DNA from 4 places in the Streptomyces sp. NBC_01451 genome. Region 1 is predicted to be linked to each of the others. Evidence: riboswitches for the same ligand, from Rfam matches in the RefSeq annotation. Region 1 holds a riboswitch; each other region holds the start of a gene.

Region 1 (5,351 bases):
TGGGCGCCTTCCTTTCCGTCGAGGTCGCCAACACGATCTCCAAGGGCCTCGTGGACGAGAGCGGTATCCGTCCCGAGGTGATCTTCGCCGCACTGGTCGGCGCGATCCTCTGGAACCTGCTGACCTGGCTGGTCGGGCTCCCGTCCAGTTCCTCGCACGCCCTGATGGGCGGCCTGATCGGCGCGACCATCGCCTCGGCGGGTACGGGCGCCGTCCACGGCGATGTGCTGGTGACGAAGGTGCTGATCCCGGCGATCGCCGCCCCACTGGTGGCGGGCATGGCCGCCATGCTGGCAACCCGGCTGTCGTACAAGCTCGGTGCAGCGCGGGCCGAGGGCAAGGCGGCGGAGAAGGGCTTCCGGGTCGGCCAGATCGCCTCCGCGGGCCTGGTGTCGCTGGCACACGGCACGAACGACGCGCAGAAGACGATGGGCATCATCACCCTCGCCCTGGTCGCCGGCGGCGCCGTCTCCCCCGACTCCGATCCCCCGGTGTGGGTCATCCTCTCCGCGGGCCTGGCCATCGCGCTCGGCACGTATCTGGGCGGCTGGCGCATCATCCGTACGATGGGCAAGGGTCTGACCGACCTCCAGCCCCAGCAGGGCTTCGCCGCCCAGACCAGCGCGGCGACCGTCATCCTGGCCTCCTCCCACCTCGGTTTCTCCCTCTCCACCACGCACTCGGTGTCGGGCTCGGTGATGGGCGCCGGCCTCGGCCGCAAGGGCGGCGTGGTCCGCTGGTCGACGGCGACCCGGATGTTCGTGGCGTGGGGGCTGACGCTGCCCGCCGCGGCTCTCGTCGGCGCGCTGGCGGAGTACGTCACCGGCTTCGGCGACTGGGGCACGGCTCTGGTGGCCGCCTTCCTCATCGCGTCGAGCGCGGCGATCTGGGTCGTGTCGCGCCGCGAGGTGATCGACCACACGAACGTCAACCACGTCGAGGGCGAGTCCGCCGAGAACGCCGAGCCCGCGGGCATCGTCACCACGGCCATCGCCGCCGTGACGCCGCCGCCGGCGGGCACCATCGCCGATGACCTGACGGCTACCATCCCGGCCCCGGCCGAGGTCACGGCGAAGCCGTCGGCCACGGCCCTCTGAGTCCGGCTCCCGGTCCGAGCGAGAAGCAGAAGGAAGCAACATGAAGATCGACTGGGCAGCCCTCGGCTCCGTCTTCGGCGTCAGCCTCGTCATCACCGTGGCCATGGTGGGCGTGTTCACCCTGGGCATCGTCGGGCTCTCGCGCCGCGAACGGGCGGTCGCGCAGGGCGAGTCGGCGGGGCTGGCCGTCACCGGGGCGTACGCGTGCTTCGCCGCCTGCGCGGCGGTGGTCTCGTACGGGATCTATCTGATCGTGGCCTGACCCGGCCGGACACGCGCGCACCTCCTCGCCGCCCGCTCCGACCCTGACCGCCTTGCCGGTGGTCACGGTCGGAGCGGGCGTTTTTCGTCGCCCCGATCCGGTCGTGGTGTGGGGCTCAGCACAGTCCTCCTTTCCTGGTCAACGGCAAGTTGACGGGTGTTCCGGGCCCGTGGTGGACTGCCGGAGCCATGTACGGCGGCAGAAGAGGAAGCCGGTGCGAATCCGGCGCGGTCCCGCCACTGTCACCGGGGTAGGTAACCCCGGGAGCCAGGAACTCTCGCCGCCGGTCTCGTCGAACCAGGGCGTGGACACCCTGAGTGAGGACATATCGCCATGCTCGGCTGCCGTTCGAGGTACAGCACCAGGTCGCTGCCCGACTCCACGGCCGGCTGAGCCGGTGCGTGCCGATCGCGTCTTCGCGTACGGCGCCACCGCCGGACTCCTCGGTGATCTGATCCTCGGCGACCCCCGCCGCGGGCATCCGGTCGCCGTGTTCGGGCGGGCCGCCGGCGCCGTCGAGCGGGTGCTGTGGCGGGACCACCGGGGGTGGGGCGCGCTGCACACCGCCATGTGCGCGGGGGGCGCCGTCTTCCTTGCCGCGGCGGCCGGTCGTGTCGTACGTCCGTCCCGTGCCGCTTCCCTCGCACTCACCGCCGCCGCCACCTGGGCCGTCGTCGGCGGTACCTCCCTCGGCCGGGAGGCGCGGGCCGTCGGCCGGTCCCTGGAGACCGGGGACGTCGAGGCGGCGCGGGAGCGGCTGCCCCATCTCTGCGGGCGGGATCCGCAGGCCCTCGACCCCGACGGGATCGCCCGGGCCGTCGTGGAGTCCGTCGCCGAGAACACCTCCGACGCCGTGGTGGGCGCGCTCGTCTGGGGCGCCCTGGGCGGGGTGCCCGGGCTGGTCGGGTTCCGGGCCGTCAACACCCTGGACGCGATGGTCGGGCACAGGTCGGAGAGATACCGGCGGTACGGCTGGGCCTCCGCGCGGCTCGACGACCTCGCCGGGTGGCCGGGGGCGCGGCTGACCGCCGTGCTCGCCGCCGTCGCCGGCGGTGATCCGCGCGGCGCAGTCCGGGCCTGGCGTGCCGACGCCGGACGCCATCCCAGTCCGAACGCCGGGCCCGTGGAGGCCTCGTTCGCGGGGGCGTTGGGGGTCCGGCTCGGCGGAACGCTGTCCTACGGGGGGCGGGTCGAGCACCGGCCCGTGCTCAACGGGGAGTCCGGGCGGGCTGTCGGCGTCCCCGACGTCGAACGGGCCGTACGGCTGTCCCGGCGCGTCTCCTGGCTGGCCCTCGGCGTCTGTGTCGCCGGGCGGCTGCTCGCGAACGCGATCATGAACAGGCGCAGGAACACCGAAGGGCGTACCTCATGAGTGGTGGGGCCATGGGTGGTGGGCTGCTCGTCGCCGGGACCACCTCCGACGCCGGCAAGAGTGTCGTGACCGCCGGGATCTGCCGGTGGCTGGTGCGGCAGGGGGTCAAGGTCGCGCCGTTCAAGGCGCAGAACATGTCCCTCAACTCCTTCGTCACACGGGAGGGTGCGGAGATCGGGCGGGCGCAGGCCATGCAGGCGCAGGCGTGCCGGATCGAGCCGACGGCGCTCATGAATCCCGTACTGCTGAAGCCGGGGGGCGACCGGAGCAGTCAGGTCGTGCTCATGGGGAAGCCGGTGGGCGAGATGAGTGCGCGTGGGTATCACGGGGGGCGGCAGCAGCGGCTTCTGGGGACCGTGCTGGAGTGCCTCGCCGAACTGCGGGGCACGTATGACGCGGTGATCTGTGAGGGGGCCGGGAGTCCGGCCGAGATCAATCTGCGGCGGACCGACATCGTCAACATGGGGATCGCGCGCAATGCCCGGCTCCCGGTGCTCGTCGTCGGCGACATCGACCGGGGCGGGGTCTTCGCCTCCTTCTTCGGGACGGTCGCCCTGCTGTCCCCCGAGGACCAGGCGCTCGTGGCCGGGTTCCTCGTCAACAAGTTCCGCGGGGACGTCAGCCTGCTCGAACCTGGGCTCGACATGCTGCTCGGGCTCACCGGACGGCCGACCTACGGCGTGCTGCCCTTCCGGCACGGGCTCGGCATCGACGAGGAGGACGGGCTGCGGATCTCGCTGCGGGGGACGGTCCGGGAGTCGAACGTCGCCCCGCCCGTCGGGGAGGACGTGCTGCGGGTCGCCGTGTGCGCGGTCCCGCTGATGTCCAACTTCACCGACGTGGACGCCCTCGCCGCCGAACCGGGTGTCGTGGTGCGGTTCGTGGACCGGCCGGAGGAACTGGCCGACGCCGACCTCGTCGTCATCCCCGGGACGCGGGGAACCGTGAAGGCGCTGGCGTGGCTGCGTGAGCGCGGGCTCGCGGACGCCGTCGTGCGCCGGGCCGCCGAGGGGCGGCCCGTGCTCGGCATCTGCGGCGGGTTCCAGGTTCTCGGCGAGCACATCGAGGACGACGTCGAGAGCCGGCAGGGCCATGTCGAAGGGCTCGGGGTCCTTCCCGTCCGGGTGCGGTTCGCCCGCGAGAAGACCCTCACCCGGCCCGTCGGCACCGCCCTCGGCGAACAGGTCGAGGGGTACGAGATCCATCACGGGGTCGCCGAGGTCACCGGAGGCGATCGGTTCATCTCTGATGGCAATGGACACAGTCTGGACGGGTGCCGGGTCGGGAGCGTCTGGGGCACGCACTGGCACGGCTCGCTCGAATCCGACGGGTTCCGGCGGGCGTTCCTGCGCGAGGTGGCCGCCGCCGCGGGCCGCCGCTTCGTCCCGGCCCCCGACACCTCCTTCGCCGCGCTGCGCGAGGAACAGCTCGACCTGCTCGGCGATCTCGTCGAACAGCACGCGGACACCGACGCGCTCTGGCGGCTCATCGAGTCGGGCGCGCCGCAAGGACTGCCTTTCATTCCACCGGGAGCGCCCGCATGAGCACAGTGTTGTTGTTGTCGACCGCCGACACGGACCTGCTGGCGGCCCGGGCCGCCGCCGGTGCCTCGTACCGGATCGGCAATCCGACCCGGGTGGATGTCACGGAGGAGCTGCCCGCGCTGGTCGAGGGCGCGGACATCGCCGTCGTGCGGCTGCTGGGCGGGAAGCGGGCCTGGGAGGACGGGCTCGCCTACCTGAAGAGCGCCGGTGTGCCGACCGTGCTGCTCGGCGGGGAGACCGTGCCGGACGCCGAGTTGATGGCCGAGTCGTCGGTGCCCGCCGGGGTGGTCGCGGAGGCGCTGCGCTATCTCATCGAGGGCGGCCCCGCCAACCTCGTGGAGATGGCGCGGTTCCTGTCCGACACCGTGCTGCTGACCGGTGAGGGGTTCGTCGAGCCGCAGAAGATGCCCGAGTACGGGGTGCACGGCTCGTACGCGCGGGAGAGCGGCCGTCCGACCATCGGGGTGCTCTTCTACCGGGCCCACGAGCTCAGCGGCAACACCGGGTTCGTCGACACGCTGTGCGACGCGATCGAGGCGCGGGGCGCCAACGCCCTTCCCGTGTACTGCGGTTCACTGCGCGGGGCGGACGCGGGCCTGTACGAGCTGCTCGCCGGTGCCGACGCCCTGGTCGCCACCGTTCTCGCCGCCGGCGGTACGCACGCCTCGGAGGCGTCGGCCGGCGGTGACGAGGAGGCCTGGGACATCGGGGCGCTCGCCGACCTCGACGTGCCTGTGCTGCAAGGGCTCTGCCTCACGTCGTCGAGAGCCACGTGGGACGCGTCCGACGCCGCCCTCTCCCCCATGGACGCGGCGATGCAGGTCGCGATCCCCGAGTTCGACGGCCGCCTGATCACCGTGCCGTTCTCCTTCAAGGAGGACGGCCCCGGTGGCGTACCCGTGTACGTCGCCGACCCCGAGCGGGCCGCCCGCGTCGCCGGAATCGCCGTACGGCACGCCCGGTTGAAGTACAGGCCGAACGCCGAGAAGAAGCTCGCACTCGTCTTCACCGCCTACCCGACGAAGCACTCCCGGGTCGGCAACGCGGTGGGACTCGACACTCCCGCGTCGGCGGTA
Region 2 (5,351 bases), 4.7 Mb from region 1:
TGGTCGGCATCCAGGCGGTCCTCGACGTGATGGGCGTCGGCGGCGGCGAGAACACGAACTGGTTCGTGAAGGACCTCCCGCTGCTGATCGCGTTCGGCGTGCTGGCGGCCTACACGTACTCCTCCGGTCTGCGGGCCCCCGCCCTGATCGCGTTCGTGAAGGACACGCTGATCTACGTCGTCATCGCGGTGGCGATCATCTACATCCCGATCAAACTGGGCGGGTTCGACGAGGTCTTCGGCGCGGCGAGCGAGAAGTACACCGCCGCCAAGGCGGGCGCCCTGATCCCGGCCGAGGCCGGACAGTGGACCTACGCCACGCTGGCGCTGGGTTCCGCGCTCGCGCTGTTCATGTACCCGCACTCGATCACGGCGACGCTGTCCTCCCGGAGCCGTGAGGTGATCCGCCGCAACACCACGATCCTGCCGCTGTACTCCCTGATGCTCGGGCTGCTCGCGCTGCTGGGCTTCATGGCGATCGCGGCCGGGGTCAAGGTCACCAACCCCCAGCTGGCGATCCCGCAGCTCTTCGAGGACATGTTCCCGTCCTGGTTCGCGGGGGTGGCCTTCGCGGCGATCGGCATCGGGGCCCTCGTCCCGGCGGCCATCATGTCCATCGCGGCGGCCAACCTCTTCACCCGCAACATCTACAAGGACTTCCTCAAGCCCGACGCGACACCCGAGCAGGAGACCAAGGTCTCCAAACTGGTCTCGCTCCTGGTGAAGGTGGGCGCGCTGATCTTCGTCCTGACCATGGACAAGACCGTCGCCATCAACTTCCAGCTCCTGGGCGGCATCTGGATCCTCCAGACCTTCCCGTCCCTCGTCGGCGGCCTGTTCACCCGCTGGTTCCACCGCTGGGCCCTGCTGGCCGGCTGGGCGGTCGGCATGCTGTACGGCACGCTGGCTGCGTACGGGGTCGCGTCCCCGACGCAGAAGCACTTCGGCGGCAGCTCGAAGGAGATCCCGGGGATCGGCGAGATCGGCTACATCGGTCTGACGGCGTTCGTCCTGAACGTCGCCGTCACGGTGGTCCTCACCTTCGTGCTGAAGGCGCTGAAGGCCCCGGACGGCGTGGACGAGACGAAGCCGGCGGACTACACGGCGGACGCGGGGGATCCGGGCGTGGCGGTGGAACTGCCGTCGGCGACGGCGGGTTCCGCGCACTGAGCTCCGCAGGGTCCGTGGTTCGTCCACTGCGGGCCCGTGGGGGCTTGTCGCGCAGTTCCCCGCGCCCCTTAAGGGGCGCCATCGGGCCGCCGGAGAAGTCCGGCGGCCCCTTGTCGTACTCCTCCAATCCCCTCAACTCGGCGATACGACACAACATGTGGGGGTGCTTCCAGGGCCCGGCACAAGATGTATGCTCATGCTCGCTGTCGCCGCAGGGGAATCCGGTGCGAATCCGGAACTGTCCCGCAACGGTGTACTCGTGCATGTTCGTGCGCGTGTCCAGTCCGAGGACCTGTCGACAGTGCGCCCGGCCGACCGGTCCGGGTGCCTGACGTCCGGGCCTCGTGGAGTGGGCCGGTGGACGCGCGCGTACCCGTAAGGCGTCCGTGTGCCCCGCTGCCCTCCGCAAGGCCCCGTGCCGAGCGAGGGAGAGCCCCCACGTGACCATCGCGCCAGCCGAACCGGCTTCAGCGACCGCAGTGGCCCCACTGGCCCCAGTGGAGACGGACGGTCCGGGTACCGCGCTGCTGCGGATCCTGACCGAGCTGACCGCCGACCTTCCCGACGCCGACCCCGGCCGGGTCGCCGCCGTCGCGCTGCGCGGCCGGTCCGCGCGGGCCGACGAGTCGGAGCTGCGCGAGCTGGCCACCGAGGCGGCGGCCGGTCTCATCTCCGAGGACCCCGTCTACTCCCGGCTGGCCGCCCGGCTGCTGACCGTCACCATCGCCGCGGAAGCCGCCTCGCAGGGTGTCACGTCCTTCTCCGAGTCGGTCGCGGCCGGCCACCGGGAGGGCCTGATCGCCGACCGCACCGCCGAGTTCGTACGGGTGCACACGGACCGGCTGAACGCCCTGATCGACGTCGAGGGCGACGACCGTTTCGGTTACTTCGGCCTGCGCACCCTGCACAGCCGCTACCTCCTGCGCCACCCGATCACGCGCCGGGTCGTCGAGACGCCCCAGCACTTCATGCTGCGCGTCGCGAGCGGGCTTGCCGAGGACACTGCGCTTGACGCAAAAACGGGCGTTCGAGGGCTGGACGAAGTCGCGGCGCTCTACCGGCTGATGAGCCGCCTCGACTACCTCCCCTCCTCCCCCACCCTCTTCAACTCCGGTACCCGGCACCCCCAGATGTCGTCCTGCTACCTCCTCGACTCCCCGCTGGACGAGCTGGACTCCATCTACGACCGCTACCACCAGGTCGCCCGCCTCTCCAAGCACGCCGGCGGCATCGGCCTGTCGTACTCCCGTATCCGCAGCCGCGGTTCGCTGATCCGCGGCACCAACGGGCACTCCAACGGCATCGTGCCGTTCCTGAAGACGCTGGACGCCTCCGTCGCCGCCGTGAACCAGGGCGGCCGGCGCAAGGGTGCCGCCGCGGTGTACCTGGAGACCTGGCACTCCGACATCGAGGAGTTCCTGGAGCTGCGCGACAACACGGGTGAGGACGCCCGCCGTACGCACAACCTGAACCTCGCGCACTGGATCCCGGACGAGTTCATGCGCCGGGTGGACGCGGACGCGCTCTGGTCGCTCTTCTCCCCCTCCGACGTGCCCGAACTGATCGACCTGTGGGGCGCCGAGTTCGACGCCGCCTACCGCAGGGCCGAGGAGGACGGGCTCGCCCGGAAGACCATCCCGGCCCGCGATCTGTACGGCCGGATGATGCGCACCCTCGCGCAGACCGGCAACGGCTGGATGACCTTCAAGGACGCGGCCAACCGCACCGCCAACCAGACGGCCGAGCCGGGCAGTGTCGTCCACTCCTCGAACCTGTGCACCGAGATCCTGGAGGTCACGGACGACGGGGAGACCGCGGTCTGCAATCTGGGCTCGGTCAACCTCGGCGCGTTCGTCGACACGGCGGCCGGTGACATCGACTGGGAGCGGCTGGACGAGACGGTCCGTACCGCCGTCACCTTCCTCGACCGGGTCGTCGACATCAACTTCTACCCGACCGAGCAGGCGGGCCGCTCCAACTCCCGCTGGCGCCCGGTCGGCCTGGGCGCGATGGGCCTCCAGGACGTCTTCTTCAAGCTGCGCGTCCCCTTCGACTCGCCCGAGGCGAAGGCCCTCTCCACGCGCATCGCCGAGCGGATCATGCTCGCCGCGTACGAGGCATCCGCCGACCTCGCCGAGCGCAACGGCCCGCTCCCGGCCTGGGAGAGGACCCGTACGGCCCGCGGTGTGCTGCACCCCGACCACTACGACGTCGAGCTGGCCTGGCCCGAGCGCTGGTCGGCGCTGCGGGAACGTATCGCCTCGACCGGGATGCGCAACTCCCTGCTCCTGGCGATCGCGCCCACCGCCACCATCGCCTCGATCGCCGGGGTGTACGAGTGCATCGAGCCGCAGGTCTCCAACCTGTTCAAGCGCGAGACGCTGTCCGGCGAGTTCCTCCAGGTCAACTCGTACCTGGTGAAGGAGCTCAAGGACCTCGGTGTGTGGGACGCCCGCACCCGGGAGGCGCTGCGCGAGTCGAACGGCTCGGTGCAGGACTTCGCGTGGATCCCGGCCGACGTACGGGCCCTGTACCGCACGGCGTGGGAGCTCCCGCAGCGCGGGCTCATCGACATGGCGGCGGCCCGGACCCCGTTCCTGGACCAGGCGCAGTCCCTGAACCTGTTCCTGGAGACGCCGACCATCGGCAAGCTCTCCTCGATGTACGCGTACGCCTGGAAGTCGGGCCTGAAGACGACGTACTACCTGCGCTCGCGCCCGGCCACCCGCATCGCGCGCGCCGCGCAAGCGAGTGTCCCCGTCCAGCAGGCCGCCGACCCCGACGCCGTCGCCTGCTCCCTTGAGAACCCCGAGTCCTGCGAGGCCTGCCAGTAATGACCACCGCCGCTGAGAAGAACCTGCTCGACCCGGGCTTCGAACTGACCCTCCGCCCCATGCGCTACCCGGACTTCTACGAGCGCTACCGGGACGCCATCAAGAACACCTGGACCGTCGAGGAGGTAGACCTCCACTCGGACATCTCCGACCTGGCGAAGCTGTCCGAGGGCGAGCAGCACATGATCGGCCGGCTGGTCGCGTTCTTCGCGACGGGCGACTCGATCGTGGCCAACAACCTGGTGCTGACGCTGTACAAGCACATCAACTCCCCCGAGGCGCGGCTCTACCTGAGCCGGCAGCTGTTCGAGGAAGCCGTGCACGTCCAGTTCTATCTGACGCTCCTGGACACGTATCTCCCCGACCCGGAGGACAGGGCCGCGGCGTTCGACGCGGTGGAGAACATCCCGTCAATCCGCGAGAAGGCGGAGTTCTGCTTCAAGTGGATCAACGAGGTCGAGAAGCTGGAGAGCCTGCAGACACAGGCCGACCGCCGCCGGTTCCTGCTCAACCTGATCTGCTTCGCCGCGTGCATCGAGGGCCTGTTCTTCTACGGGGCCTTCGCGTACGTCTACTGGTTCCGCAGCCGGGGTCTGCTGCACGGCCTGGCCACCGGCACGAACTGGGTCTTCCGGGACGAGACCATGCACATGAGCTTCGCGTTCGAGGTGGTCGACACCGTCCGCAAGGAGGAGCCGGAGCTGTTCGACGAGCGGCTTCAGCAGCAGGTGACCGACATGATGCGGGAGGCGGTCGAGGCGGAGCTCCAGTTCGGCCGCGACCTGTGCGGTGAGGGCATGCCGGGGATGAACACCGAGTCGATGCGCCAGTACCTGGAGTGCGTCGCCGACCAGCGGCTGGCCCGCCTCGGCTTCGCCCCGGTGTACGGCTCCGAGAACCCCTTCTCCTTCATGGAGCTGCAAGGGGTGCAGGAGCTGACCAACTTCTTCGAGCGGCGCCCGTCGGCGTACCAGGTGGCGGTGGAGGGCACGGTCGACCTCGACGAGGATTTCTGACGCCATGTCACCGATGGTGCCGGGCTTACCGAAGGGTAAGCCCGGCACCATGAAGCGCGAGGCGTCGTCCATGGACCGTCCATCGGCCGTCCATGGACCTCCTATGGAGCGGCAAAGTTCTTCCGACGCATCTGTTCCGGTCTTGTCGGCCCCGGCTACTTTCTGGCCATCCTGTCATGCGCACAACGGCATCACGGAACGTCCAAAGTGTCATGCCCCTGACGATAACGCGCTCTGCCGCCGCTACGCGCGTCACAGGCCTGCCACCAGCGTCGAGAACCCCACTCCCACGACGGAGGCAGTACCCCCATGCGTAAGACACCCACCGGTAA
Region 3 (5,351 bases), 1.7 Mb from region 1:
AGGCCGCCGAATTCGACCAGGCCTGCGTGGACAACACGGGCGAGCTGTTGCCCTACATCGGCACCGAATACGTCGCCCGGGACATCGACCTGCTGCGGGAGGCGCTCGGGGAGAAGCAACTCACCTACTACGGCCGGTCGTTCGGGTCGTACATCGGAACCGTCTACGCCGCCATGTTCCCGAAGCGGGTGCGCGCCCTGACCCTCGACGGCGCGTACGACCCGGTGCACTACGCCAACCGCCCGTACGCCTACGACCGGCCGCAGTACCTGGCACTGGACGGTGCGATGGGCCGCTTCCTCGACTGGTGCGCCGCCGATCAGGCCACCTGCGGGTTCGGCGACGGAGACCCGCGCGCGGCGTTCGGGAAGCTGAAGGCCGACCTGGACGCCAACCCCGTGACGACCGCGAACGGCGGCCAGGCCAACGGCTACACACTGGTCTACCGGCTGATGTTCAACATCAACGAGGGCAAGGTCATCTGGCCCGAGTTCGGCGCCGCACTGCGCAAGGCCCAACTGCGGGACAACACGTCCTTCCTGCTGCGTCCGCCGTCCCCGGCCAGCTTCGACTTCCTCGGCCCGAACGTGGCCGTCGAGTGCGTCGACCGGGACTACCCGCGCAGCCTGCGCCTGCTGAAGCGCAACGTCACCGCCTTCGCGAAGGAGGCTCCGCTGCTCGGCCCGGCGATGGCCTACGGCCCTCCCACGTACGACCACCAGCACGCCACCGCCTGCGTCCAGTGGCCCGGCGAGCGCGTCAGCCGCTACGACGGCTCCTACCGGGCGAAGGGCTCGGCGCCGATCCTGGTCCTCGGTACCACCGGTGACCCGGACACCCCGTACCAGGACGCCGTGGCGCTGTCCCGGCAGCTCGACAACGCCTCGCTGCTCACCTTCCGGGCCGAGGGGCACACGGCGTTCGGCCGCAGTGCCTGTGCGACGGACGCGGTCATCGGCTACCTGGTGGACCTCAAGGTCCCGGCCTCGGGCACGACCTGCGCCGACGAGACACAGCCGCCTTCCTCCACGCCGAAGACGGCCCCGCCCGGCACGACGCTCAGTGAACTCCGGAACGGCGTCGACGAGCGCGTCGAACGCATCGGCTCCGTGAGCTGACCTTCCCTTCCCACCCCGACCCCGAGGCGCCGGTCTTCCATGACCGGCGCCTCGGGCTTTGCCGCCGACCGTGCTGTGCCAGGCCTGGGGAAGTTGGCCGACACCGGCGCCGGAGCGTCCGGCCCGCTGGCCGGCAGCGTCGGAGCCTGCCGTGGCAGGGCCCAGCGGGGGATCAGGAGCGTTGGTCGGATCCGCCCGGAGTGAGAGCCGGAAAGGGATCCGCCTGCCGGAGTTCGGCGAGCAACTCGCCCTGGCCGGTGATCAGTTCGGTCAGGATCCGGCGGGCGGCGCGCAGAAGCTCGGCCACGTCGCCGCCGGCCAGGGCGTAGCTGACCGTGGAGCCCTCCCGGATGGACACCACGATCCCCGAGCGGCGCAGTACGGCCAGTTGCTGGGAGAGATTGGAGGGTTCGATCTCGATCTCGCTGAGCAGGTCGCGTACGGGGACGGGGCCGTTCTGTAGGAGTTCCAGGACCCGGATGCGTACCGGGTGGCCGAGCATCCGGAAGAACTCGGCCTTGGCCTGGTAGAGGGGGACCTGCATGGTGAATCGCTCGCTCCCTGCCGCGTTCGACGGGCTGCATCCGGGCTCGGTGGCCCTGTTACGTGCCACCGCAGGCGTTCGTTCTTGCGGACCGATCCTCGTGCATCCGGCCTCGCACGCCCATGGGATTGAGCTGATCCCTATGTGCGCTGATCCCCATGTGCCCAGTTGAAGAAATCTTCAAGTCATGGACGTGCGAGGCCATGAAGAACACGGTTTTCTAGACGTCCAGTTGCGCCTCGACGCTCTTGAGCTGATGGCGGGCCATCGCGAGGTTCGACTTCCTCTTGTCGAGCACGAGGTAGAGGAACAACCCGTTGCCGCCACGACCCTTGAGCGGCCGGAGGATGTGGTACTGGCTGCCGAGTGTGATCAGGATGTCCTCGATCTCGCCCTTGAGGCCGAGGTGTTCCATGGTGCGGGTCTTGGCCCGGATCACGTCAGTGTTGCCTGCCGCCGCAACCGTCAGGTCGAGGTCCTTGCTCCCCCCGAGAGTGCCCAGCGCCATACCGCTGGTGTAGTCGACCAGGGCAGTCCCTAACGAGCCCTCGATCGAGGCCATGATCTCCTTGAGGCAAATCTCCACATTGCTGATACCGGCATCTCCTCCTGGTCACTGCGAGGCTCAGGTGTCGTGTGCCTCGTTGATGCCCGGACCATACGTAGAGTCGGCGGCCGGAAACCTTGTTGTTCCTGTACTGGCCGAGGGAGCTTCCGAAAAGTCGGATGATGCCATATCCGTGACCGCTCATGCCCTTCAAATGACTGGGGCCGCGTCTTCTTCCGCAGGAGGACTCGCGGGGGGACTGTGCGGAGACGCGCTGCGGGTGGTCGCGGCCAACGGCCCTCTGTGGCTCGCGGAGACGGCCGGCTCGATGTTTTCCGCCCGTAGTGACTCAAGCGGTTGCGTCAGGTCGGACCGGGCCAGGGTCATCGTTCACTGATCCGTTGAACTGTCCTTTCAGCAGGATGAGTTGAGGGGCGGCCTTTTCCACCATCGCCTGAGGCCTACGAAGGGGATACCGGGGCACACGGATCTCACCCTTCGAGAGGAACCGCTCCATGCTTGGTATAGCCGCGGCAGTACTGTTCTTCATATCGTTCCTGATCAACGCTGCCGAGATCTCGACGAACGATGTCTTCTCTTCCACGAACGTCATGCTTCTCGGCCTGATGCTCCTGGCCCTGCAGGTCGCGGGAGTCGGGAGCGGCTGGTCTGGGCGCAGGCGCTGACACAGGTAAGACCCGGGGTGGGGTGAGGCCATGACGACGCCTCACCCCACCCCTATGCCTTCACGTGTATCTGCAGTGACATTTGACGATCCCTTCGACCGACCCCAGTCGCGTTGACCCGGAGACGCTCGGCGGGGATGGGCCTTGAGACCGGCACGCAGTAGTTGGGCGGTCTCCTCGGTGGTCGCACCGGTGCCCGGGGGCAGAGTCTTGGCCAGGGTGACGGTCTCGGTGGTCTTCTGCCGCGCGAAGGCGAGCCGACGGCCTGGGACGCGCATGTTGGCCCCGTAGCCCGTAGCCCGTAGCCCGTAGCCCGTAGCCCGTAGCCCGTAGCCCGTGACCCGCAACCGGTGAGCGATCGCGCTAACTGACGGTGCGGCGGGCTTGATAGCCTCAGCGGGCCAGTCGAGCCACATCCGAGGCCAGGGAATCCGGTGCGAATCCGGAACTGACGCGCAGCGGTGAGGGGGACGGGCGGGGCACAGAACGCCACTGGGAGACCGGGAAGGCGCCTCGTCCGGACGAACCCGAGTCCGAAGACCTGCTGGCACCTCCGCACTCCGTGCGGAGGGACGTCCGTAGGCCAGGCTCCGCGTACGAGCCCCGACCCCTGAGGCATGCCCGTGCTCCGTACCCCCGCGCTTCTGCTCACGTCCGCTCTGCTGCTCACCGCCTGTGGCGGGTCGAGGAGCGGCACCGAGAGCCCCGGGAGGTCCGCCGACGCGGGCTACCCGGTGACCATCGACAACTGCGGCCACAAGATCACCCTGACGTCGGCCCCGAAGCGGGCCGTCTCCCTGAACCAGGGCACCACGGAGATCCTGCTCTCCCTCGGTCTCGCCGACCGCATGGCCGGGACGGCGACCTGGACGGACCCGGTGATGAAGGGACTGGAGAAGGCCAACGCGTCCGTGCCCCGGCTCGCGGACAACGCGCCCTCCTTCGAGCGGGTCCTGGACGCCGAACCCGACTTCGTCACCGCGTCGTTCGTCTCGACCCTCGGCAAGGGCGGCGTCGCCACCCGCGCGCAGTTCGAGAAGCTGGGCGTGCCCACGTACGTCTCGCCCTCCGACTGCTCGACGGGCAAGGACAACGACAGCGGTGGCGACGGATCGCGCGCCACACCGCTCACGCTCGACGCCGTGTACGGCGAAATACGCGACCTGGCACGGGCGTTCGGCGTCGAGAAGCGCGGAGGGGCACTCGTCGCCGAGCTGGAGGAACGAGTGCGCAGGGCGACCGCCGGGCTGCACGCCTCCGACGTCTCCCTCATGTACTGGTTCGCCAACTCCCAGTCGCCGTACCTGGCCGGCTGCTGCGGCGCGCCGGGCGCCGTCACCCGTGCGGTCGGCGCCAGGAACGCCTTCGCCGACACCCACGACGAGTGGCCCCAGATCAGCTGGGAGACCGTCGCCGACCGTGACCCCGACGTCATCGTGATCGGCGACCTGACCCGCAAACAGCAGACCGCGGAGACCGCCGAGGCCAAGATCCGATTCCTGGAGACGAACCCCGCCACCCGCAACCTGACCGCCGTGAAGAAGAAGCGGTACGTCCTGCTCAGCGGGCAGGCGATGAACCCGTCCATCCGCACGGTCGAAGGGATCGAGCAGGTCGCCGCCGGACTGCGCGACTTCGGGCTCGCCAAGTGAGCACCCGTCTCCTGCTGTTGACCGGCGGCGGGCTGGTCGCGCTGCTCGCGTCGGTCGCCGTCGCCGTGACGATCGGGCCCGCCGACATCTCCACGGGCGACGTGTGGGCGTCCGTCGCGGCCCATCTGGGCTTCGGCGAGAGCACGTTGGCGCCGCTGCGCGACGGCATCGTGTGGAACCTGCGCATGCCCCGGACCCTGCTCGCCGCCGTGTGCGGGGCCGGGCTCGCCGTGTGCGGGGCCGTCATGCAGTCGCTGCTGCGCAACCCGCTGGCCGATCCGTTCGTGCTCGGCGTCTCCTCGGGCGCGTCCACGGGAGCGGTCGCCGTCGTCGTGCTGGGGGTGGGCGGGGGAGTCGTGTCCATGTCGGCGGGTGCCTTCCTGGGCGCGCTGCTCTCCTTCGCGCTGGTGCTGCTGCTCAGCCACACCCTCGGCGACAGCGTCGACCGGGTCGTGCTGTCCGGGGTCGCGGCCATGCAGCTGTTCTCCGCGCTGACCTCGTTCATCGTGCTGACCTCCGCCGACGCCGAGACCACCCGGGGCGTGCTCTTCTGGCTGCTGGGCTCCCTCACGGGCGCCGACTGGAGCCAGGTGCTGCTCTGCACGGCCGTCCTGGCTGTCGTCCTCCTGGTCTGCCTCGGCCACGCCCGCACCCTGGACGCGTTCGCCTTCGGCGAGGAGGCCGCCGCCTCGCTCGGGGTCAGGGTCGCCCGCACCCGGCTGATCCTGCTGTGCGTGACCGCGCTGCTCACCGCGGCCCTGGTCAGCTGCGCCGGCGCCATCGGCTTCGTCGGCCTGGTCCTGC
Region 4 (5,351 bases), 1.4 Mb from region 1:
CGTGCCGCAGGCTCCGGCGGCGCACGGCGCCGGTCGCGACGGACAGCACACCGAACATCTCGCCCCGCTGCTCGCCGAGTTGCAGAGCGTGGCCCGCGCCCACCCGGAGGCGACATGGTGACCACGACCGGGCCCGAGGAGGTCCGGCATGCCCGGAGCATCGCCGAGCGCGTGCCGGACCCCGAGCTGCCCATGCTTACCCTGGCCGACCTCGGCGTCCTGCGCGCCGTGGAGGTGACCGGGGACGGGACGGTGGTGGCGAGCCTGACCCCGACCTACTCGGGCTGCCCGGCGATGGCCGAGATGCGCGCCGCCGTCGCCGCCCGGCTGCGGGCGGCGGGGTACGCGCGGGTGGAGATCCGTACGGTGCTGAACCCGCCGTGGACCAGCGACTGGATCACCGACTCAGGTCGCCGCAAGCTCACCGAGCACGGCATCGCCCCGCCCGGCGCCGCACCGCGCGGCCCGGTCGCCCTCTCGCTGCTGCCCGTCCGGCGCACGGTGCCCTGCCCGCGCTGCGGCTCGGCGGACACGGAGGAGACCTCCCGCTTCGCCGCCACGTCCTGCAAGGCACTGTGGCGCTGCCACGCCTGCCGCGAGCCGTTCGAGTACGTCAAGGAGATCTGATGGCCGCGCCCACCGCCCTGACCACGGCGCCTGTACGCCGCCGGCCGGTCTTCCACGCCCTGAAGGTCGCCGACGTACGACGACTGTGCGCGGACGCCGTCGCCGTCGCCTTCGAGGTACCGGCGGACCTGGCCGCCGAGTACGCCTTCGCGCCGGGCCAGTCGCTCACCCTGCGCCGGGAGTTCGAGGGGCGCGAGGAGCGGCGGTCGTACTCGATCTGCGCCCCGGCAGGCGAACAGCCCCGCATCGGCGTACGCGTGGTGCCCGGCGGCCTGTTCTCGTCCTGGCTGGTCGACGGGGTGCGCCCGGGTGACGTGCTCGACGTGATGACCCCGACCGGCGCCTTCAGTCCCGACCTGACAGTGTCCGGCCGCCACGTGCTGATCGCCGCGGGTTCCGGCATCACCCCGATGATGTCGATCGCCGAGTCGGTCCTCGCCGCCGACGACCGCTCACAGGTCACCCTCCTGTACGGCAACCGGCGTACGGACACCGTGATGTTCGCCGACGAGCTGGCGGACCTGAAGGACATGTACCGTACGCGCTTCCAGCTGGGGCACGTACTGTCGCGGGAGCCGCGCGAGGCCGAGCTGCTGTCGGGGCGGCTGGACGCCGAACGGCTCGCCGCACTCCTCGCGGGCCTCGTCGACGTGCCGGGCACCGACCACTGGTGGCTGTGCGGACCGCACGGCATGGTCCGTGACGCCCAGCGGCTGCTGGCGGAGCTGGGCGTGCCCGCGGACCGGGTACACCAGGAACTCTTCTACGCAGACGACCAGCCGGTCCGCCAGGTCCGGCACACGGACGCGGTGGCCGAGGGCCCGGTGAGCCGGGTCACGATCACCCTCGACGGCCGCTCCACCACCACCGCGCTGTCCCGGGACGCGACCGTCCTGGACGGGGCGGCGCACACCCGGCCGGACCTGCCGTTCGCCTGCAAGGGCGGCGTCTGCGGCACCTGCCGGGCGCTGGTCACCTCGGGTGCGGTGGACATGCGCCGCAACTACGCCCTCGAACCAGCGGAGGTCGACGCGGGCTACGTCCTGACCTGCCAGTCGTTCCCGGTGTCGGAGACGCTGACGGTCGACTACGACAGCTGAATCAAAGGTTTGGCGGGTCGCGCTTCGGCAACTCGATCGGCGTGACCCCTACAACTACGCAACAGGAACTCTTCCGGTTCCTGGAGGACCGTTTCGTCTGTGCCCAGGCGTGCACCGAGTGCGCGCGGGCGTGTGCGCTGCGCGCGAGTCTCGCGGACCCGGACGGGCCCGCCGTCGAGGCACTCGCGCGCCGCAAGGGCATTCTGTGCGCGGAGGTGTGCGACGCGACATGCCGACTGCTCGCCGAGCAGGTGGACCTGGACGAGGCCGCTCTCCGGGTCCAACTGGAGTGGTGCAGCACGGTCTGCCTGGAAACCGCCCAGGCCTTCGACGAACACCCCGGTGGCGAGGACGCGGCGAAGGCGTGCCGGGAGTGCGCACAGGCGTGCACGGACTTCGCGTGGACGCTTCAGGTGCCGGACTCGGGGCGCGTCGGCGGGTGAGACACGGCGTTTCGTGAACCCGCGGGTTCACGCCCGCGCCGCTCCCTGCCCCTGGTGCGGCGTCCCGCCCGACTCCTCGTGCGACGCCCCGAGCTGCCCGCCCACCCGCACGTTCCAGCGTCCCGCCCGGCCGGTCAACTCCGTTGCCGTCAACGGCGGAACGTCGATCCGCCAGAACGCCGACCCGGGCGCCCCCAGCACCCGTACCGTCGCCGCGCGTACCACCTCCGGCTCGACGACCGCGACGGTCCGGCCCGTGGCCTGCGCCGCCGTTTCGTCCAGCCAGCGCGCGACGCGGTCGCAGAGAGCGCGGACCGGCTCACCGCCGTGCGGGGCCGACCGAGGGTCCGCCAGCCACTGGGCCAGCGCCTCCGGTTCCTTCTCCGCCACCTCGGCCAGGGTCGCGCCGCGCCAGCGGCCCACGTCCAGACCGCCCGGGCCCGGCACCGCAGCGGCGTCGAGGCCCAGCGCCCGAGCCGTCTCACGGCAGCGTGCGGTGGGGGAGACCCACACCCTGGAGACCGGCGGGAGCGTCCCCGCCGCCGCCCGGGCGAGCCGCAGACCCGACGCGTCCAGGGGACAGCCGTCGTCGAAACGGGCCTCCCGCAGCGCCGCGCTGATCGCCGGTGAGATCAACATCACTCGGCTCGTCATCCGGTCACTCCCGCGTTCATTCCGCCCCAATGTCGTTGTCATGTACGGCACTTGAGGCAGCGTACGGCGCACCGGCGCGCTGTACGCCGTCCTGTGCGCCCTTGGCCGCGCCCCCGCTTCGCGGTACCTTCTCGTCGATATTGACGACGGTTCGACGGAAGCCGGTGGGAATCCGGCACGGTCGCGCCACTGTAAGCCCCGTACGCACCCGCCCGGTGCGGTCCGGGGGCAAGTCAGACCCGTGACTGTCGTCCTCTGCACCACCGATACGGGACGCGAGTTCCCCCAGGAGGTCCTGTCATGGCACAGTCCGCAGTCCAGCCGACCGCCGTTCCCACCGCCGTACCCGAGAAGCTGCCGATCGGTGCGATCGCCCCCTGGGCGGTCTTCTTCGGCGTGCTGATGCTGGTGCTGCTCTACTTCGTCGGCGCCGAACAGGGCGCCACCTCGCTGGTCTCCGGCGAGGGCGTGCACGAGTGGGTGCACGACGCCCGTCACCTGCTCGGCTTCCCCTGCCACTGACGACGACGGGGAAACGTACGAGCTCATGAACTCCACCACTGTCAGAAACCTCCTGGTCCGCGGCATGCTCGCGGGCCTTGTCGCGGGTGTGCTCGTCTGGGTCGTCGCGTACCTCTTCGCCGAGCCGCTCGTCGACGACGCGATCGCGTTCGAGGAGATGCACGAGGCCCACGGGCATGCCGAACAGGCGCTCGTCTCCCGTGCGTTGCAGTCCACCGTGGGTCTGGGGACCGGCGTCCTCGTCTACGGCGTCGCGTTCGGCGGTATCGCGGCCCTCGCGTACTGCTTCGCGCTCGGCCGGATCGGCCGCTTCGGACCGCGCGCGACCGCGCTGCTCCTCGCCGGGGCCGGACTGCTCGCCGTGTACGTCGTGCCGTTCCTCAAGTACCCGGCCAACCCGCCCGCCGTCGGCGACCCCGACACTCTCAACCAGCGCACCGCGCTGTTCTTCCTGATGGTCGCGCTGAGCGTGCTGTTGGCCGTCGGCGCGGTGATCCTGGGCAAGCGCCTCGCGCCGCGCCTGGGCAACTGGAACGCGACCCTCGCCGCGGTCGCCTTCTTCGTCGTGGTCGTCGGACTGGCGTACGCCTTCCTGCCGTCGTTCACCAACGAGGTCCCGGCGGGCTTCTCCGCGAGCCTGCTGTGGAAGTACCGGGTGGCCACGCTCGCCATCCAGGCGACGATGTGGACCGCGTTCGGCCTGGTCTTCGGACTGCTGGCGGAACGACTGCTCGTTCCGAGGACGGCAGCGGCCGTCGGCGCGAGCGGTGCCGAGCCACAGGCGACTCCCGTGGCGCACTGACCGGATCGCGGCACTGCCCCGAGGGGGTCCCGGATGTCCGGGACCCCCTCCGGCATGTGTGCACCGGTACCCGCACCGCCATTCCCAATTTCTGGAACACGTTCTACCGTGTGCGCCGACAGGTCCGGCCTTGGGGAGCCAGCAGGAGGCGCCGTGCATCTCGAATACACGCCCGAGCAGCAGCAGCTGCGCACCGAACTGCGCGCCTACTTCGCCGAGTTGGTGCCGGACCGGGCCTACTCGCGCTTCAGCGACCACGTGGCCCAGAAGCGCTTCTACCGCGAGACCATCCGCCGTCTCGGCGGCGACGGCTGGCTCGGCGTCGGCTGGCCGCAGGAGTACGGGGGGCGAGGGCTGTCCCCGATGGAACAGTTCATCTTCTTCGACGAGGCCGCCCAGGCTGGCGTACCGCTGCCGCTGATGGCACTCAACACCGTCGGCCCGACGATCATGCGGTACGGCAGCGAGGAGCAGAAGGCCTACTTCCTGCCGAAGATCCTCGCCGGCGAGATCGACTTCGCGATCGGCTACAGCGAGCCGGAGGCGGGCACCGACCTGGCCGCCCTGAAGACGCGCGCCGTGCGGGACGGCGACGACTACGTCGTCAACGGCCAGAAGATCTGGACGACCAACGGGGACACCGCTGACTGGGTGTGGCTGGCCGTGCGTACGGACCCGGACGCCCCGCCGCACAAGGGCATCACCATGCTCCTCATGCCGACCACCGACCCCGGCTACTCCTGCACCCTCATCCGCACCCTCGCCTCGCACGACACCACCGCCAGCTACTACGAGAACGTCCGCGTCCCCGTCGCCCACCGCGTCGGCGAGGAGAACCAGGGCTGGCGGCTGATCACCAACCAGCTCAACCACGAGCGCGTCACCCTCGCCGCCCACGGCACGATGGCCATCCGCTCCCTGCACGACGTACAGCGCTGGGCGATGGAGACGAAACTCGCCGACGGCCGCCGCGTCGTCGACCTCCCGTGGGTCCGCCGCCGCCTCGCCCAGATCCACACCAGGCTCGACGCGATGAAACTCCTCAACTGGCAGATGGTGAACGCCGTCCAGGAGGGCACCCTCACCCCCCAGGACGCCTCCGCCGTCAAGGTGTACGGCTCCGAGGCCCGCCGCGAGGCCTACGCCTGGCTCCTGGAGATCGTCGCCGCCCCCGGCGCGCTGAAGGAGGGCTCGGCCGGCGAG

What was found. A riboswitch is a leader RNA that binds a small molecule or an ion and turns the genes downstream of it on or off. The one in region 1 is predicted to bind cobalamin.
Region 2: linked by a shared signal. The riboswitch ahead of OG595_RS12330 (ribonucleoside-diphosphate reductase subunit alpha) and the one ahead of OG595_RS33730 (cobalamin biosynthesis protein) in region 1 are both predicted to bind cobalamin.
Region 3: linked by a shared signal. The riboswitch ahead of OG595_RS41190 (ABC transporter substrate-binding protein) and the one ahead of OG595_RS33730 (cobalamin biosynthesis protein) in region 1 are both predicted to bind cobalamin.
Region 4: linked by a shared signal. The riboswitch ahead of OG595_RS40085 (CbtB domain-containing protein) and the one ahead of OG595_RS33730 (cobalamin biosynthesis protein) in region 1 are both predicted to bind cobalamin.

What each region holds. Positions count from the first base shown of each region.
Region 1 is NZ_CP109479.1:7,659,527-7,664,877, reverse strand. Features, by position in the region: gene OG595_RS33740 (inorganic phosphate transporter) at 1-1,097, shown strand, start outside; gene OG595_RS33735 (hypothetical protein) at 1,138-1,359, shown strand; cobalamin riboswitch at 1,516-1,655, shown strand; gene OG595_RS33730 (cobalamin biosynthesis protein) at 1,757-2,731, shown strand; gene OG595_RS33725 (cobyric acid synthase) at 2,743-4,275, shown strand; gene cobN (cobaltochelatase subunit CobN) at 4,272-5,351, shown strand, end outside.
Region 2 is NZ_CP109479.1:2,915,420-2,920,770, forward strand. Features, by position in the region: gene mctP (monocarboxylate uptake permease MctP) at 1-1,169, shown strand, start outside; cobalamin riboswitch at 1,360-1,483, shown strand; gene OG595_RS12330 (ribonucleoside-diphosphate reductase subunit alpha) at 1,610-4,003, shown strand; gene OG595_RS12335 (ribonucleotide-diphosphate reductase subunit beta) at 4,003-5,019, shown strand; gene OG595_RS12340 (putative Ig domain-containing protein) at 5,329-5,351, shown strand, end outside.
Region 3 is NZ_CP109479.1:9,312,737-9,318,087, forward strand. Features, by position in the region: gene OG595_RS41170 (alpha/beta hydrolase) at 1-1,118, shown strand, start outside; gene OG595_RS41175 (ArsR/SmtB family transcription factor) at 1,291-1,662, opposite strand; gene OG595_RS41180 (hypothetical protein) at 1,883-2,257, opposite strand; gene OG595_RS41185 (hypothetical protein) at 2,559-2,822, opposite strand; cobalamin riboswitch at 3,281-3,458, shown strand; gene OG595_RS41190 (ABC transporter substrate-binding protein) at 3,513-4,547, shown strand; gene OG595_RS41195 (FecCD family ABC transporter permease) at 4,544-5,351, shown strand, end outside.
Region 4 is NZ_CP109479.1:9,088,227-9,093,577, forward strand. Features, by position in the region: gene paaC (1,2-phenylacetyl-CoA epoxidase subunit PaaC) at 1-121, shown strand, start outside; gene paaD (1,2-phenylacetyl-CoA epoxidase subunit PaaD) at 115-627, shown strand; gene paaE (1,2-phenylacetyl-CoA epoxidase subunit PaaE) at 627-1,727, shown strand; gene OG595_RS40075 (ferredoxin) at 1,769-2,170, shown strand; gene OG595_RS40080 (histidine phosphatase family protein) at 2,198-2,824, opposite strand; cobalamin riboswitch at 2,956-3,087, shown strand; gene OG595_RS40085 (CbtB domain-containing protein) at 3,125-3,346, shown strand; gene OG595_RS40090 (CbtA family protein) at 3,372-4,148, shown strand; gene OG595_RS40095 (acyl-CoA dehydrogenase family protein) at 4,302-5,351, shown strand, end outside.